3 regions of the Micromonospora sp. NPDC000207 genome follow, and region 2 is predicted to be linked to each of the others. Evidence: riboswitches for the same ligand, from Rfam matches in the RefSeq annotation. Region 2 holds a riboswitch; each other region holds the start of a gene.

Region 1 (5,774 bases), on a different contig from region 2:
TCGGTCAGGGTCAGACCGGGCACCCCCTGGCCGAGCAGGTCCTCGGCGAACTGGACCTCGCACTCGACCGCCTCGGCGATCATGTCGCCGACCTGCCGGGAGAGGTCGTCGTCGAAGAGGTCCGGCTCCTCCCGCCGTACGGTGTCGACCACGTCGAAGGCGAACGCCATGTGCATCGACTCGTCGCGGAAGACCCAGTTCGTGCCGGAGGCGAGGCCGTGCAGCAGACCCCGGGACCGCAGGAAGTAGACGTAGGCGAAGGCGCCGTAGAAGAACAGCCCCTCGATGCAGGCGGCGAAGCAGATCAGGTTGAGCAGGAAGGCCCGCCGGTCCTCGCGGGTACGCAGCTCCCGCAGCTCGTCGATGGAGTCGATCCACCGGAAGCAGAACTCCGCCTTGCGGCGGATCGACGGGATGTTCTCGATCGCGGCGAACGCCTCGGCCCGCTCCTGCTCGTCGGGGACGTACGTGTCGAGCAGGTTCAGGTAGAACTGGACGTGGACGGCCTCCTCGAACAGTTGACGGGACAGGTAGAGCCGCCCCTCGGGCGAGTTGACGTGCTGGTAGAGGTTGAGCACCAGGTTGTTGGCGACGATGGTGTCCCCGGTGGCGAAGAACGCGACGAGCCGACTGACCAGGTGCCGTTCGGCCGGGCTGAGCCGGTCGAGGTCGGTGAGGTCGGAGTGCAGGTCCACCTCCTCCACGGTCCAGGTGTTCTTGATCGCGTCGCGGTACCTGTCGAAGAAGTGCGGGTAGCGCATGGGCCGGAGGGTGAGGTTCATCCCGGGGTCGAGCAGCATGTGCGTGGTCCTCGTGGCGTCGGGGTCGCGTGGCACGGCGGCGGGTGTCGCGGAGACCGTCACTGGCACGCCTCGCAGGACTCCGGGTTCTCCAGGGAGCAGGCCAGGGCCTCCGCCTCGGCGGCGCTGGGCAGCACTGCCACCAACGACGCGGAGGCGGCAGCCGCTGCCGAACCGGCCAGGACGGCGGGCGCGACGGCCGTCGAACCGGCGGCGACGGTGGCCTGCTGGATCCGGGTCGCCGGACGCGACCGCAGGTAGTAGGTGGTCTTCAGTCCCGACTTCCAGGCGTAGCGGTACATCGAGGAGAGCTTGCCGATGGTGGGCGCGGCCAGGAAGAGGTTCAGCGACTGCGACTGGTCGATGAAGGGCGAGCGGGCGGCAGCCAGGTCGATCAGCGCCCGCTGCGGCAGCTCCCAGGCGGTTCGGAACAGCTCCCGTACGTCCGCCGGCAGCTCCGACACCCCCTGGACCGACCCGTCGGCCCGGCGGATCTCGGTACGGATCCGGTCGGTCCACAACCCCCGCGCCTTCAGCTCCCGAACCAGGGCGGTGTTGATCTGGAGGAACTCACCGGACAGGGTCTCCCGCTTGAACAGGTTGGACACCTGCGGCTCGATGCACTCGTAGCACCCGGCGATGGCGGCGATGGTGGCGGTCGGGGCGATCGCCACCAGCAGCGAGTTGCGCAGACCGGACGCGGCGACCCGCTCGCGCAGCGCCGACCACCTGTCGGTCTGGACGCCGGTGACCCCCCACAGGTCCGGTTGCAGCTGTCCCCGGGCGGCCCGGGTCTCGGCGAAGGCCGGGTGCGGGCCGAAGCGCTCGGCCAGTCCGGCCGAGGTCTCCAGGGCGGTGAGGTACAGCTCCTCACCGATCCGGGTGGACAGTTCCTTGGCCTCCGGCGAGTCGAAGGGCAGCCGCAGGGCGAAGAAGACGTCCTGCAGGCCCATCATGCCCAGCCCCACCGGACGCCAGCGGGGGTTGCTCGCCGCCGCCTGGGGAGTCGGGTAGTAGTTGATGTCGATGACCCGGTCCAGGAAGGTGACGGCGGTCCGCACCGTGGCGCGCAGCTTCGCCCAGTCCAGGTCCCCGTCGGCGAGGTGGGCGGCGAGGTTGACCGAGCCGAGGTTGCAGACGGCGGTCTCGGAGTCGCTGGACACCTCGATGATCTCGGTGCACAGGTTGGACAGGTGCACGACGTTGCCGGGCTCGGCGGTCTGGTTGCACAGCCGGTTCGAGGCGTCCTTGAACGTCATCCACCCGTTGCCGGTCTGGGCCAGGGTCCGCATCATCTTGCCGTACAGCTCCCGGGCGGGCAGCTGACGCACGTAGCGGCCCTCGGCCTCGGCGGCCCGGTACGCGGCCTCGAACTCCGCCCCCCACAGGTCGGACAGGCCGGGGACCTCGTCCGGGTCGAACAGCGACCAGATCCCGTCGTCCTCGACCCGGCGCATGAACTCGTCCGGGATCCAGTTGGCCAGGTTCAGGTTGTGGGTCCGACGGGCGTCCTCGCCGGTGTTGTCCCGCAGCTGCAGGAACTCCTCGATGTCGGGGTGCCACGGCTCCAGGTAGACGCAGGCCGCGCCCTTGCGCCGGCCGCCCTGGTTGACCGCCGCGACGCTGGCGTCCAGGGTGCGCAGCCACGGCACGATCCCGTTGGAGCGGCCGTTGGTGCCCCGGATCAGCGCGCCCCGGGAGCGGACCCGGGAGAACCCGATGCCGATGCCACCGGCGAACTTCGACAGGTTCGCGACCTGGGCGTAGCGCTGGTAGATGGAGTCGAGTTCGTCACGCGGAGAGTCGACCAGGTAGCAGGAGGACATCTGGGTGTGCGCGGTGCCGGAGTTGAACAGCGTCGGTGAGCTGGGCAGGTAGGCCAGGCTCGACATGAGTCGGTAGAACTCGACGGCCTCCCCCGGCTCCTGGGACAGCCCGCAGGCCACCCGCAGCAACCAGTACTGCGGGGTCTCCACCACCTGCCGGCCGGTCGGGTGGCGGAGCAGGTAGCGGTCGTACACGGTGCGCAGTCCGAAGTACTCGAAGCGCAGGTCACCGGCGTCGTCGACGGCCGCGTCGAGGACGTCGGCGTGGGTGGCGACGAACCGCGCCGTGTCGTCGCCGATCAGGCCGAGGGTGTGGCCGTGGGCGACGGCCTGACTGAAGGTCGCCAGCCCCTGCCCCCGGACCTCCGTGCCGACCTCGGCGGCCAGCAGCCGGGCGGCGAGCCGGGAGTACTGCGGTTCGGTGCCGATCAGCTCGGCCGCGGTCTGCACCACGAGGCGGTCGACCTCGTCGCTGCTCGCGCCGTCGTAGAGGCCCTCGACGGTACGGGTGGCCACCCGCATCGGGTCGACGTCGGTCAGGTCGGCGGCCCACCGGCGTACCGAGTGGGCGATCTGGCCGGCGTCGACCAGGTCGACGGCGCCGTCACGGGTGCGGACCCGGACCCGTCGTGGCCCGGACGGGTCGGACTCGCCGACGGCGGCGGCCGGGAACATCTCGGTGACTGTCACCACTGACTCCTCGCGAGTTCGAGACCGGAGGGTCCGACAGCAGCACGGGACGGACACCGGCGGACGCACGCCGGTGTCGACGCGGGCTCGCGAGGGCGTCGGCCGTCCCACGCGGCCTCGGACCGCCGCCCACCCACTGCGGGGTACGCGGCGCGCTGGCAGGTCTTCGGACTCGCGGGCCTGGCCGGGATCACCGGTCTCCTACTGGCCGTCGCTTCCCAGGCCGGTGTCGGCCCAGTGCTGATGACGGCGGTCGTTCCCACTCACCGCTGCGGGGCAGTCCCGGATTCCCACCGGGTTCCCTCTTGCCTCGTCCGCTCGGGATGAACGGCCGAACCAGCTGCGCTCGACACCATATATAGGGAGCGCAGCATTGTCACACCCAACATGTCGGGTCCGGGCGTGTCGAGGTCGTCGCAGGGCTGCGGCGAAGCGGAGTGGCCACCCCGGCGGAGGCTCGGATCATCGCAAGCGCCGGGGTGGCCGGGTGTGTCGTCCGGCAGCGTCCACACCGAACGGCATCCCCCCTCATGAATACCGCCACAGGGAGGCTGTTGCAACCTATGTGCAGTAGCGGCCCGAGGGGTCGGGCGGACAGCCGGCTGCGGCACGGAACTCGTCCGGGTCGACCTCCTCCGCCCCGTCCGGGTCGACGAGGTCGGCGGAGGCGAGGTCGAGGTGCGCCACCAGGTCGTCGCCGTGGAGTGCGTCGGGGGTGAGCCACCCGAGCAGGGCGGCGCGGGCGCGCACCCGGTCACCGGTCCGGCCGGTACCCAGCTCGGCGAACTCCACCCGGGCCGGCACCTCCCCGACGTCGACGAGGTGCCGGGCCAGACCGGCCGCCGCCGGGAGGGTGAGCCGGAGCCCACCGGCCTGCGTCACGGCGTGTCGGGCGAACAGCTCGGCCCGGTGGTGCGGGGTGTGCAGGGTCAGCGAGTCGGCGCGGGCCAGCAGCGCGTGCAGCCGCACTGCCGGGGTGTCGACGATCGCCGGGGATTGCTGGATCTTGCCCAACTCCACCACCTCCGATTAGGTTAGGCTTACCTTAGTTGAGAGGTGATGATGAACCAGTCCCGCCCGAAGATCAAGCGGTCCCGCCGACTCGGTATCCCGCTGACCCCCAAGTGCGTGCAGTACTTCGAACGCCGCCCGTACCCGCCCGGAGTGCACGGCCGGGCCGCCCGCAGGACAGAGAGCAACTACAAGGTCCGGCTGCTCGAAAAGCAGCGCCTGCGGGCCCAGTACGACCTGCGCGAGGGGCAACTGCGGCGGGCGTTCGACAGGGCGGTACGCCGGCCCGGCAAGACCGGCGAGGAGCTGGTCGTCGACCTGGAGTGCCGCCTCGACGCCCTCGTCCTGCGGGCCGGCTTCGCCCGGACCATCTACGCGGCCCGCCAGCTCGTCACCCACCGTCACGTCACCGTCAACGGTCGACGGGTGGACCGCCCCTCGGCCCGGCTGCAGCCGGAGGACCGGATCGGGGTGGTGGAGTCCAGCCGGACCAAGGCCCCGTTCCTCGTCGCCGCCGCCGGGGCGCACGCTCCGCAACGGACCGCCCCGTACCTGGACGTCGACCTGTCCGGGCTCACCGCGCGGCTGATCCGGCTCCCGCAACGCGCCGAGGTGCCGGTGATCTGCGACGAGCAGCTCGTCGTCGAGCACTACTCGCGCTGACCGGTCCCCCGGTCGAACACCACTCGCCCCGGCCCCCGGCTGAGGCGACCGATCGTGCTGGTCCCCGACCAAGGCGACCAGGCCGGACGACCCGGCCCCTTGCCGGGGGCGGGGTCGTCCGGCACGACGGGGATCAGGAGGCGGTGGGTGCCCCCGTCCGCGCCCGGCGGGACCTGAGGAGACCGACGACCACGTCGACGACGAGGAACCCGAGCAGGCTCACCCCGAGCAGGGGCAGAGCCAGGCCGACAGCGATGCTCACCGGGACCCCGACCAGGATCAGCCAGGTGGGAGCGGAGTCCCAGGCGCCCCGGGCCGGCGCCGCACCGACGAGCGCCCGGCGACCGTCCTTGGTGGGGCGACGCTGCCACCACATCCGGTATCCCCAGAAGGTGACGCAGAGCAGACCGACGGCGAGCGCGGCCAGGACGATCTGGTTGGCCACCCCGAACAGGACGCCCATGTGCACGAGGATCCCCCAGGAGGTCAGCTTCGCCAGCACCGGCCAGTCGGCGTGGTCGACCCGGTCGGTGACGGTCCCGGCGGACGGGTCGACGGCGACCACGTCGGAGCGGGTCGGCCAGACCTGGTCGACCTGGCCGACCCGCCAGGCCGAGGTCGCCTCGGCCGGCGGGGTCACCGTCACCGGCCCGGACAGGCCCGCGTCCCGGGCGACCCCCAGCACCGTGTCGGCGTCGGCCGGGTCCACCTCGACGGCGACGGGAGCGGCACCGTGGTGTCCACCGGAGACCGCCGGGGCACCGGTGAGCGAGGTCGACACCTG
Region 2 (5,774 bases):
TCGGGCGTCCGACGTAGGCTCGACGCGTATCGCAGGTGGAAGGGACGAGGCTTTCGATGGACGCCGGACTCAAGCGTGAGCTGGAAGCGAAGGTGTACGCCGGGGAGCGGCTGACCCGGGAGGACGGCGTCGCCCTGTACGACAGCGACGACCTGGCCTGGCTGGGTCGGCTGGCACACCACCGGCGTACCGAACTCAACGGGGACCGGGTGATGTTCAACGTCAACCGGCACCTGAACCTGACCAACGTCTGCTCGGCGTCCTGTGCGTACTGCTCGTTCCAGCGCAAGCCGGGCGAGAAGGACGCGTACACGATGCGGATCGACGAGGCGGTCCGCAAGGCCAAGGAGATGGAGGACGAGCAGCTCACCGAGCTGCACATCGTAAACGGCCTGCACCCGACGCTGCCCTGGCGGTACTACCCGAAGGTGCTGCGCGAGCTGAAGGCCGCCCTGCCGAAGATCAAGCTCAAGGCGTTCACCGCCACCGAGGTGCAGTGGTTCGAGAAGATCAGCGGTCTCACCGCCGACGCGATCCTCGACGAGCTGATGGACGCCGGCCTGGAGTCGCTCACCGGTGGTGGTGCGGAGATCTTCGACTGGGAGGTCCGACAGCACATCGTGGACCACGCCTGCCACTGGGAGGACTGGTCGCGGATCCACCGGCTGGCACACCACAAGGGCATGAAGACGCCGGCGACCATGCTCTACGGACACATCGAGGAGCCCCGGCACCGGGTGGACCACGTCCTGCGACTGCGTGAGCTCCAGGACGAGACCGGCGGGTTCGCGGTCTTCATCCCGCTGCGCTACCAGCACGACTTCGTCGACTCCGCCGACGGCAAGATCCGTAACCGGATCCAGGCCCGGACGACGATGGCCGCACCGGCCGAGTCGCTGAAGACCTTCGCCGTCTCCCGGCTGCTCTTCGACAACGTGCCCCACGTCAAGTGTTTCTGGGTGATGCACGGGCTCTCGGTCGCCCAGCTGTCGCTCAACTTCGGCGTCGACGACCTGGACGGGTCGGTCGTCGAATACAAGATCACCCACGACGCGGACTCCTACGGCACCCCCAACACGATGCACCGCGACGACCTGCTCCACCTGATCTGGGACGCCGGTTTCCAGCCTGTCGAGCGCAACACCCGCTACGAGGTGGTCCGGGAGTACGATCCCGCCCCGCCCCTGGCGCAGCGGCGCGCCGAGCCGCAGCAGGTCTGGGCCTGAGTCACCGCGTACCCTGGCCCCGGCATGAGTGAGCAGAGTGGTTTTCCCCGACGTGACGCCGAAGGGCGCATCCTGACCCTCGGCGACCTGCTCGGGGTGGCGCTCGCCGGGGTGGTGATCGGGGCGTTGGCGCTGGTCCTGTTCGACCTGGCGTTCGCCTGGTTCGGCGCCGGCGAGTTCGGCCAGGCGAACGGTTGGCTCGCTGTCATCCTCCCGGCCTGGCTGTTCTGGGACGACTTCCGTTCCTGGGAGTTCGGTGCCGCCCGGGTGGTCTCGGCGCTGGTGGCGGTAGTGGTCGGGGTGGTCGTCGGACTGGTGACCGCCGGGTTGGTGGCGGGGTTGCCGTCGCTGGCCTCGGGTGCCCTGGGCGCGGCGGCCTGGACTGTGACGTACGCGGTGGTCTGGTTCCCCGGCGTGCGATGGCTGGCCCGCCGGACGGGTTGACCGGTACGCCGGGGGCGCGGGTCCCCCGGCGACGTGGAGGAGGAGTGACTGGTGAGCGCGGCGGTCAAGTACACGCTGGGCCGGGTCGGGCTGTTCGTCGCGGTGCTCGCGGCGCTCTGGTTCGTCCAGATGAGCCTGTTCCTGAAGCTGCTGCTGGCGCTGGTCTTCTCCGCTGCCCTGTCGTTCCTGCTGTTGCGGGGGCTTCGGGACCAGATGGGCGAGGAGATGGCCGGTGCGGCGGAGCGCCGCCGGGTCGAGAAGGAGCGGCTGCGTTCCGCCCTGGCCGGGGAGGACCAGCCCACCGACCCCGACACCTCGACCGGCTCCGGAACGTCGGCCGGTTCCGACACGTCGACCGGTTCCGGAGCCTCGGCCGGGCGTTCGGCGGACGGGCCGGAAGACCCCCGCTGACCTGGGTGCTCGGAACGTCGGCGGGTGACGCCGGTTTTCCTCCACGGCGTTCGAGGTGAAGCTCGTTGCCGGCATGAGGATCCGGTCGGGATGATTGCCTCAGCGACGCATGTTGATATGACCATGTGAGTGGGCGTGGAGAGCCTGACGCAGAACGCGGCAGGCGCGCCCGAGGAGGCTCGCATGATCCGTATCCCCCTCCGTCGACACCTGGCGTTCGCCATGGTCGTCGGCCTGTCGCTGGTGGCCGCCGCCACCGCGCCGGTCTCCGCCCGGCCCTCCCCCGACCGCGACACCGGATCGGCCACCGTCGAGTACCGGGTGCTCGGACCCCGTACGATCGCCGACCGCAACGCCGTCGCCGGGACCGGAGCCGCCATCGACTTCGTCGAGCACGGGGTGCTGCACGTCTCGGCCACCCGAGCGGAGGCGGCCCAGATCACCCGGCTGGGCTTCCGGTTGGAGGCGGTCCCCACCGCCGGCGAGCACGGCCACGACCACGGCGACGACTTCAGCACGATGGGCTTCCCGGCCGCCGACAGCAACTACCACGACTACGCGGAGTTGACGGCGGTGGTGAACAAGGTGGTCGCCGACCACCCGACCATCGCCCGCAAGATCAGCATCGGGTCGTCGTACCAGGGTCGGGACCTGATGGCGGTGAAGATCTCCGACAACGTCGCCACCGACGAGAACGAGCCGGAGATCCTGTTCAACTCCCAGCAGCACGCCCGCGAGCACCTCACCGTGGAGATGGCGATCTACCTGCTGAACCTCTTCACCGACTCGTACGGTTCGGACACCCGGGTCACCAACATCGTCAACACCCGGGAGATCTGGATCGTCCCGACTGTCAACCCCGACGGCAGCGAGTACGACATCGCCACCGGGTCGTACCGGTCCTGGCGGAAGAACCGGCAGCCGAACAGCGGCTCGTCCTTCGTCGGCACCGACCTCAACCGCAACTGGTCGTACCGGTGGGGCTGCTGCGGCGGATCGTCCGGATCCCCCGCCTCGGACACCTACCGGGGTCCGTCGGCCTTCTCCGCGCCGGAGACCGCAGCCCTGCGCAACTTCGTCAACAGCCGGGTCGTCGGCGGGGTCCAGCAGATCAAGGCCAACATCGACTTCCACACCTACTCCCAGCTGGTGCTCTGGCCGTTCGGCTGGACGACCGCCAACACCCCCACCGGGATGACGGCCGACCAGTACAACACCTTCGCGACACTGGGCCAGCAGATGGCCGCCACCAACGGGTACACCCCGGAACAGTCCAGCGACCTGTACGTCACCGACGGGGACAGCATCGACTGGATGTGGGGGCAGCACGGGATCTGGGCGTACACCTTCGAGATGTACCCCGGCTCCGCCTCGGGGGGCGGCTTCTACCCGCCCGACGAGGTGATCCCGGCCCAGACCTCGCGTAACCGGACCGCTGTCCTGCTGCTCAGCGAGTACGCCGACTGCCCGTACCGGGCCATCGGCAAGCAGGCCCAGTACTGCTGACCGAGTGAGGAGGGGTCCCTCGTCAGCGGAGGGGCCCCTCCCGACCTTTCGGGGTGGTGCAGCGCACGTCACCCGGTGCCACCTGCGGTAACGAAGTCGGCCGGAGGTGCGCTACGGTGCTAGCGACCGTCCCGCAGCGAAGCCGGTGTGAAACCGGAGCTGTCCCGCAACTGTGATGCCCCGTCCGTACCGCGTGCGGGGACGAGCCAGGTCGCCTACGGCACGGTCGCGACCCGCGCTCTCGAGGAAGGGCGCCTCGCGGACGGCGGCCACCCTCTGCCCTGTCGGCGAAGCACCAGGCTCCTCGGCCGACAGGAGGCACCACCGATGTCCAGACGTACCCCTCGGATCTTCGCGGCGGTGACCGCGGCCGTCGCGCTCGCCCTCGCCGGCTGCGCACAGAACTCCGACGAGCCCACCACAGCGCCCAGCCCCGGCAACGGGTCCGCCTACCCGGTGACAGTCGGGGAGCTGACCCTCGACGCGCGGCCCGAACGGATCGTCTCGCTCTCCGCGACCGCCACCGAGATGCTCTTCGCCATCGGGGCCGGTGACCAGGTCACCGCCGTCGACGACCAGTCGAACCACCCGGCCGAGGCACCGAAGACCGACCTGTCCGGCTTCCAGCCGAACGCCGAGGCGATCGCCGGGAAGAATCCGGACCTGGTGGTCCTCTCCAACGACATGAACAAGATCGTGGATCAGCTGACCACGCTGAAGATCCCGGTCTTCCTGGCCCCGGCGGCGACCACTCTGGACGACTCGTACCAGCAGATCACCGACCTCGGGACCCTCACCGGCAACGCCGACGGCGCCGCCGACGTCACCAAGCGGATGCGCGACGACATCGCCAAGCTGGTCGCTGACCTGCCGCAGCGTGCCGAGAAGCTGACCTACTTCCACGAGCTGGGACCGGAGCTCTACTCCGCCACCAGCAAGACCTTCATCGGCTCGCTCTACAGCCAGGTGGGTCTGGAGAACATCGCCGACGCCGCGGACCCGGACGGCAAGCAGGGCGGCTACCCGCAGCTGTCCCAGGAGGTCATCGTCCAGGCCGACCCGGACTTCATCTTCCTGGCCGACACCAAGTGCTGCCAGCAGTCGGCGGAGACGGTCAAGGAGCGTAGCGGCTGGTCCGGGCTGACCGCCGTGAAGAACAACCAGATCGTCGCCCTCGACGACGACGTCGCCTCGCGCTGGGGTCCGCGCGTGGTCGACCTGCTGCGGGCGATCGTGGACGCGGTCGCCAAGGTCCCGGCCTGACCCTCCACTCCGACATGACCCACCGGCCCGGTGCGACGACCCGGTCCGGCGTGCCCGCCCGACCCGGCGGCGCGCCGGCCGGGTTGCGGCCGGGCTGGTTGGTCGCCGGCCTGGTCGCCGTCGCCGTGGCGCTCGTCGTCGGGGTGTCCCTCGGCCCGGTCAGCCTTCCCCCGCTCAGCGTCGCGGCGGAACTGCTCAACCTGATCCCCGGCGTACGCCTCGACAGTGGCCTCTCCGAACGGGAGATCGCCATCGTCACCGAGCTGCGGCTCCCCCGGGCGGTGCTCGGTCTTCTCGTCGGCGGGCTGCTCGCCCTGGCCGGCGGCTGCTACCAGGGGGTGTTCCGCAACCCGCTGGCCGACCCGTACCTGCTGGGGGTGGCCGCCGGTGCGGGACTGGCGGTCACCACGGTCATCGCCCTCGGGGGCGCGGCCCTCGGCGCGATGCCGGTGACCGTCCCCCTGGCCGCGTTCGGCGGGGCGCTCGGTGCGGTCCTGATGACGTACCTGCTCGGTTCGGCACAGGGCCGCCACCGGTCACCGGTGACGCTGATCCTGGCCGGGGTGGCGGTCTCCGCGTTCCTCTCCGCCGGCCAGACCTACCTGCTGCAACGCAACGCCGACAGCATCCAGCAGGTCTACTCGTGGTTGCTGGGCCGGCTGGCCACCGCCGGGTGGGGCGACGTCCGGATGGTCCTGCCGTACTTCGTGATCACCGTGGCGGTGGTGCTCCTGCACCGGCGGGAGATCGACGTCCTCTCCCTCGGCGACGACGAGGCGACAAGCCTCGGGCTGCACCCGCAGCGGTCCCGGTACCTGCTGATCGCCGCCGCCTCCCTCGGCACCGCCGCGGCGGTGGCCGCCGCCGGGCTGATCGGCTTCGTCGGGATCATCGTCCCGCACGCCCTCCGGCTGCTCGCCGGAT
Region 3 (5,774 bases), on a different contig from region 2:
GCCGAGGTCGCGACGGCACCGTGCGGTGTGGCGACGAGGACGGCCAGGGTGGCCGCGGTGGCGACGAGGAGTCCGCCGCCGAGGCGACGGGTCCGGGAGGTGGGCATGGGGTGCCTTTCGCAGAGCGGTCGGTGGAAGCTCCGGAAGGCATCCGTGGGTCGACCGCGTCCGTCCGGTCGGACGGCGTGGCCGAGATCCTCGGTGGCCCGGACTTCACCCTGTAGACCTCGACAGTGGAAGCCGCTCGTCCGGGGTGGGGCGTTCCGGCTCGCGATGGTTCGCTCACGGTTGCGGGTCAGCGCCGGCTTCTACCGGCTTTCCCCCACACAGGACGTATGCAGATGTGTACCCGGCGCACCGGGTGTCGACACGGTACCGCTCGTGGGCGGCACTGCGCCAGAGCGACGGTCGTCACCCGGTGCACCGGGTCAGGCGGGGCGATCCGGGGTCAGGGGGCGGTGATGCTCGGAGCGGTGCCGGTGCCGAAACGCCAGCCCTCCACGGTGCCCGGTGCCGGGTTGTAGCTGCTCGCCCCGGAGGTGCTGTAGGTCCAGGGGCTGCCGCTGCCGGCGGCGTGCCAGTACGACCAGTACGCGGTGGCGGGCGGGGTGTTGACGCACGGCTCGGTCGCGGAGGTCGGCTGCCCGTTGATCCGGCAGACGAAGGCGAGCCCCCACCGGGCGGTGCCGGTCACTGTGAACCCGGCGCCCTGCAGGGCGGCCAGTCCGGTGGCCGGGTCACCGACGTGACAGCCGACCTGGACCCCGCCGCCGAGGGGACCGTAGTCGACCACGACGGTGACGCCGGTGGTGCCGGTGCAGGGGGCGGCCTGGGCGGCCTGGGGAGCGGGGTCGGCGGCGACCAGGCCGACGGCGACGACGGCTGCGGCGATCAGACCGGCCAGTCGCCTGCGGGTGGTGGAGAGGGCACTGGACATGTGGGCTCCTTCGAGGGTCAGAGGCAGGGCAGGCTGGGTGCGCCCGGCGTCGCGGTGGTGGTGGACAGGTGGGCGTACCCGGTGCCGGTCAGGCCGAGGACGGCCTGGGTGGTGGCCCGGACGGCGGTGGCCGGGTCGAAGGAGCCGCCGTCGAAGTCGATCGCCCCCCGGTCGGTGGGGGTCCCGGAGCAGCCGACCTGGAGCCCGGCGAGGTGGATCCGGGCCCGCAGCCAGGCCAGCGGCCGACCGCCGTCGCGGAGGGCCTGCGCGGCCAGGCCGGTGCTGTTGGCGTTGGACAGCCCGTCGGCGTTGGGGAAGCTTCCGTCGGTGCGTTGGACCGACAGCAGCCAGTGCAGACCGGCGGTGGCGTCGGCGGACCGACCGGCGGCGCGCAGCGCCTGCACGGCCAGGGCGGTGGCGTCCACGTCGGAGACACAGGTCGCCTGGGCGGCCACCACCGGGTAGCCGCCGTCGGCACACCGGATCCCGGCCAGCCACTGGGCGGCGGTGCCCGGTGCGCCCTGCGGGGTACGGGTCAGGGCGAGGATGGCGAAGGACTGGCTGAAGGTGTTGCTGTAGTCGCCGTACGCGGACCGGTCGCTGAACCGGCCGTCGGTCGCCTGGAGCGACTGCAACCGGCTGACCAGGTCCACTCCACCCACGTCGGTGGGGTCGTCGCCGCGTACGGCGACGGTGAGGGCGAGCTTGGCGGTGGCACCGACGTAGGCCTCGGTGCCCCCGTCGCCGAGGTACCCGTCGCGGATGTCCGCCCGGGTGACCCAGTCCAGGGCGTCCGCGCCGTAGTCGTCGGCGACCCCGGCGGCGGCGAACGCGAGGACGGCGTCGAGGGTCAGCCCCGCGTCGGGGTAGGCGACACCACCGAAGACCGCCTCGAAGCGTTCCCCGTCGACGAGTTGGCGTGCCAGCCAGCCGGCGGCGGCGGCCGGGCGGGGGGCCACGGCCTGGACGGCTGCCACGTCGGCGGGGGGCGCTGCGGGCGCGGCACCGGCGGGCGCGGCGACGCCGAGGGTGAGGGTGAAGGCGGTGAGCACCGCGCTGGGCAGGGTGAGCAGGCGGTGCCGGCTCGGGCGGGCGACCATCGGACGCGCCTTTCCGGCCCGGCGGACGTCGAAACCCGGCCCGGCCTGCGCGGGGCAGAGCCGGTCGGCCTCCGACCCGTGGGCCACGACGGGTGAGGAGCGGGAACATCGCGGGCACGGCGGGTATTCGGGCTCGTCACCGAGGAGGTCCCTCCTCGGTGGCCTACCGTTGCGGGCCAGCGCCGGACTTCGACCGGACTTCCCCCGCACGTACGCGCAGGTGTGCAGTTGTCGCGTCAGTCTCGTCTGCCGCAGCAGCGGATGTCAATGCGACATCCGTCGCGGCGGCCCGGCCTGTCACCGGGAGGCGGACAGCGGTAGGGACCGTACCAGCATCCGGTGTGACCGCCAGCCCGGGAAGGGAACGAGGTCGCCGACGTGCTGGAAGCGCAGGCGTTGCAGCGCGTGCCAGACCCGGGTGTTGGTCTCGGTGACGGCGAGGGTGACCCGCTCCTCACCACGGCGGTCCAGCAGGTCGGTCGTCATCCGGACACCCAGGCGGTGGCGACGGAACTCGGGCAGGACGAACGCCTCGCACACGGCGAAGGTCCGGTTCGGCCACTCGGCGGTGAGGGCGGTGTCGGTGACCGAGGTCAGGTCGCGCCACCACAGCGTCTCCGGCGGCAGTGGACAGCCCAGCACCGCCCCGACGAGTTCACCGGCGACATAGCCGAGTGCCCCCTCGAAGCCGTCGGCCTCGACCGTCCACCGGATCCGGTCGCTCGCCGACGGGGTGCTGTGATCGAGGAGGTGGAGGTCCTCGGCGTGGACCCGGTGGTAGACCTCGGTGAGCGCGTCGACGTCGGCCTCGGTGGTGATGACGACCTCGTCGAGGAGGTCGCCGTGGGCTAGGGGTGTCGACGTCATCAGACTTCCTCCGGCATGAAGTTAGGTTAGGCATACCTAATCAGATGCCGAACGGAGTGACCAAACTCAGCGAAGGCTGACCTAAGTCGTGGGGACCTGCGGGGGGCGGGCGGCACCGGTCCCCGTCGATGCCACCCGGCGGGGCCGGGCTGGTGGACGGAGGCGGGGTGCGGCACCGCCCGTGTGGTGCGTACAGTTTCGGGTCGGACTTCACGGGTGGGCCGGACAGCCCCGGCGCAGGGACGGGATCGGGACATCAGCGGCATGACAGCGGACAACACCCTCGACGGCGGCCCGGACGGCATCGACCAGAGCCGGCTGGAGACCTGCCTGCGCGTCATCGAGGACCTGGCGGACCTGCCTCCCGACCACCCGGACGTGGTACGGGTCCAGCGGGCCACCGCCGGGCTCTACAAGACGATCAAGCAGCAGCGGCGGACGCGACGCCGGGAGGAGATCCTGACCGCCGACCTCGCAGTGACCGCCGCCACCGCCACCGGCGCACCGGGCCGCATCGACGACGAGACCCAGGGCATCCCGCTCGCCTCACCCACCACCGGCACCACCGCCGGGGTCCTGCACCAGCCACGGGGCTGCTACGTCTGCAAGCAGCGCTACCGCGAGGTGGACGCCTTCTACCACCAACTCTGCCCCACCTGCGCCGCCACGAACCGGGAACGCCGCGACGCCCGTACCGACCTGACCGGCCGACGGGCGCTGCTCACCGGGGGCCGGGCGAAGATCGGCATGTACATCGCACTGCGGCTGCTGCGCGACGGCGCGCACACCACCGTGACGACCCGCTTCCCGCACGACGCGGTCCGCCGGTTCGCCGCGATGCCCGACAGCGCGGACTGGCTGCACCGGCTGCGTGTCGTCGGGATCGACCTGCGCGACCCCGCCCAGGTGATCGCCCTGGCCGACTCGGTCAGCGCCCAGGGACCACTCGACATCCTGATCAACAACGCGGCGCAGACGGTCCGCCGCAGCCCCCAGGCGTACGCCCACCTCGTCGCCGCCGAGGCGGCGGCCCTGCCCGAGGGTCCCCTCCCCGACGTGGTCACCTTCGCCGCCACCCCGGGCCGGGGTGAGACGGTCGGCAGCCTGACCGCGTCGCCCCCGCCGGTCTCGCTCACCCCGCACGCGCTCACCGCCCTGGCGTTGACGAGCGGATCCGCCTCCCCGGAACGGATCGCGGCGGCCACCGCCATCGACGCCGGTGGTCTCGTGCCGGACCTCGACCCGGTCAACAGCTGGGTGCAGCGCGTGCACGAGGTGGACCCCGTCGAACTGCTCGAAGTGCAGCTCTGCAACGTCACGGCACCGTTCGTCCTGGTCAGTCGGCTCCGGCCGGCGATGGCCGCCGCGCCGGCCCGCCGCAAGTACGTGGTGAACGTCTCCGCCATGGAGGGACAGTTCGGTCGCGGCTACAAGGGCCCCGGACACCCCCACACGAACATGGCCAAGGCCGCGTTGAACATGCTGACCCGCACCAGCGCCCAGGAGATGCTCACCGACGGCATCCTGATGACGAGCGTCGACACCGGCTGGATCACCGACGAGCGGCCCCACCCGACGAAGATGCGGCTGGCCGACGCCGGATTCCACGCCCCCCTGGACCTGGTCGACGGCGCGGCCCGGGTGTACGACCCGATCGTGCGGGGCGAGCAGGGCGAGGACCTGTACGGCTGTTTCCTCAAGGACTACGTCCCCTGCGCCTGGTGACCGCCACCGGTTCGTGACGGTCGCGTGGGAGGCCGCGCCGGTTCGTGACGGTCGCGTCGGGTGGCGCCCGGTGCCCTACCTGTGGGCGGCGGCCAGCCGGGCGAACCCCTCGTCCAGGCCGACCTGCGGGGTCCAGCGCAACGCGGCCCGGGTCCGGCGTTGGTCGAACCAGTGCGCTGTGGACAGCTGCTCGGCCAGGAAACGGGTCATCGGGGGCTCGTCGGTGCGCGGCAGCCGCGACCAGACCCGTTCCACGAGGGAACCACCGGCCTTCGCGGCGGCCACCGGCACCCGTAGTCTCGGCGGCGGCGCCCCCGCGGCGGCGCAGATCCGGGTGACCAGCTCCGCCACCGTCCGGGGCTCCCCGTTGGTCACCACGAACGCCCGGCCGCGGACGTCGGCCTCGGGCGCCAGGTCCAGGGCGGCGACGATGGCCTCGGCGGCGTTCGTCACGTACGTCGTGTCGATCAGGGCGGTGCCCCACCCGACGAGGGCGAGCCGCCCGGACCGGGCCCGTTCGACGATCCGGGCGACCAGTTGGGTGTCACCCGGCCCCCAGACCAGGTGCGGACGGACCGCCACCACGGCGAGGTCGGGACCGTCGGCGGCCAGCGCGAGCAGTTCCGCGGCGGCCTTGCTCCGGGCGTAGTGGCCCCGGGCCCGCCGGGGGTCGGCCGGGTCGGCACCGGCACCGACCAGCCCGACGCCGTGGTGGGCCACCGACGGGGAGGAGACCTGCACGAACCGGGTCACCCCGGCGGCCCGGGCGGCGTCGAGCACCGTCGCCGTACCACAGATGTTCGTCTGCTCGAACTGCTGCCACCGACCGGTCATCGACACCTTCGCGGCCAGGTGCACCACGGCGTCGACCCCGTCGACGGCCGCGCGGACCGTCGCCGCGTCGGTGACGTCCCCCCGCCGCTCGTCGACGCCGGGCAGGTCGCTGGGGCGGCGTTGCAGGACGCGGACCGTGTCGCCCCGACCGGCGAGAGTGGAGGCGACGGCACCGCCGAGCATGCCGCTGGCACCGGTGACGAGGACCCTCACAGTCCGCCGAACCCTTCCCCGGCCAGCACCCGCTGCGCCCACCGGCTCAGTCGGGTCCGGTCGATCTTCGAGTTGTGGCGGATGTCGGTGGGGAGGGC

The links. A riboswitch is a leader RNA that binds a small molecule or an ion and turns the genes downstream of it on or off. The one in region 2 is predicted to bind cobalamin.
Region 1: another riboswitch for cobalamin. It lies ahead of ABT336_RS09415 (ribonucleoside-diphosphate reductase subunit alpha); the one in region 2 lies ahead of ABT336_RS00860 (ABC transporter substrate-binding protein).
Region 3: another riboswitch for cobalamin. It lies ahead of ABT336_RS25575 (prenyltransferase/squalene oxidase repeat-containing protein); the one in region 2 lies ahead of ABT336_RS00860 (ABC transporter substrate-binding protein).

Annotation. Positions count from the first base shown of each region.
Region 1 is NZ_JBEPEQ010000027.1:10,390-16,163, reverse strand. It holds gene ABT336_RS09420 (ribonucleotide-diphosphate reductase subunit beta) at 1-800, opposite strand, end outside; gene ABT336_RS09415 (ribonucleoside-diphosphate reductase subunit alpha) at 860-3,301, opposite strand; cobalamin riboswitch at 3,457-3,672, opposite strand; gene ABT336_RS09410 (hypothetical protein) at 3,878-4,339, opposite strand; gene rpsD (30S ribosomal protein S4) at 4,379-4,990, shown strand; gene ABT336_RS09400 (PepSY-associated TM helix domain-containing protein) at 5,124-5,774, opposite strand, start outside.
Region 2 is NZ_JBEPEQ010000001.1:153,314-159,087, reverse strand. It holds gene mqnE (aminofutalosine synthase MqnE) at 57-1,226, shown strand; gene ABT336_RS00875 (hypothetical protein) at 1,251-1,670, shown strand; gene ABT336_RS00870 (DUF4229 domain-containing protein) at 1,722-2,081, shown strand; partial or broken gene ABT336_RS00865 (M14 family metallopeptidase) at 2,265-3,584, shown strand; cobalamin riboswitch at 3,675-3,820, shown strand; gene ABT336_RS00860 (ABC transporter substrate-binding protein) at 3,915-4,850, shown strand; gene ABT336_RS00855 (FecCD family ABC transporter permease) at 4,865-5,774, shown strand, end outside.
Region 3 is NZ_JBEPEQ010000162.1:2,896-8,669, forward strand. It holds gene ABT336_RS25565 (LPXTG cell wall anchor domain-containing protein) at 1-107, opposite strand, end outside; gene ABT336_RS25570 (SCO2322-related protein) at 449-937, opposite strand; gene ABT336_RS25575 (prenyltransferase/squalene oxidase repeat-containing protein) at 955-2,124, opposite strand; cobalamin riboswitch at 2,139-2,306, opposite strand; gene ABT336_RS25580 (GNAT family N-acetyltransferase) at 2,335-2,904, opposite strand; gene ABT336_RS25585 (SDR family NAD(P)-dependent oxidoreductase) at 3,169-4,629, shown strand; gene ABT336_RS25590 (NAD-dependent epimerase/dehydratase family protein) at 4,705-5,676, opposite strand; partial or broken gene ABT336_RS25595 (AMP-binding protein) at 5,673-5,774, opposite strand, start outside.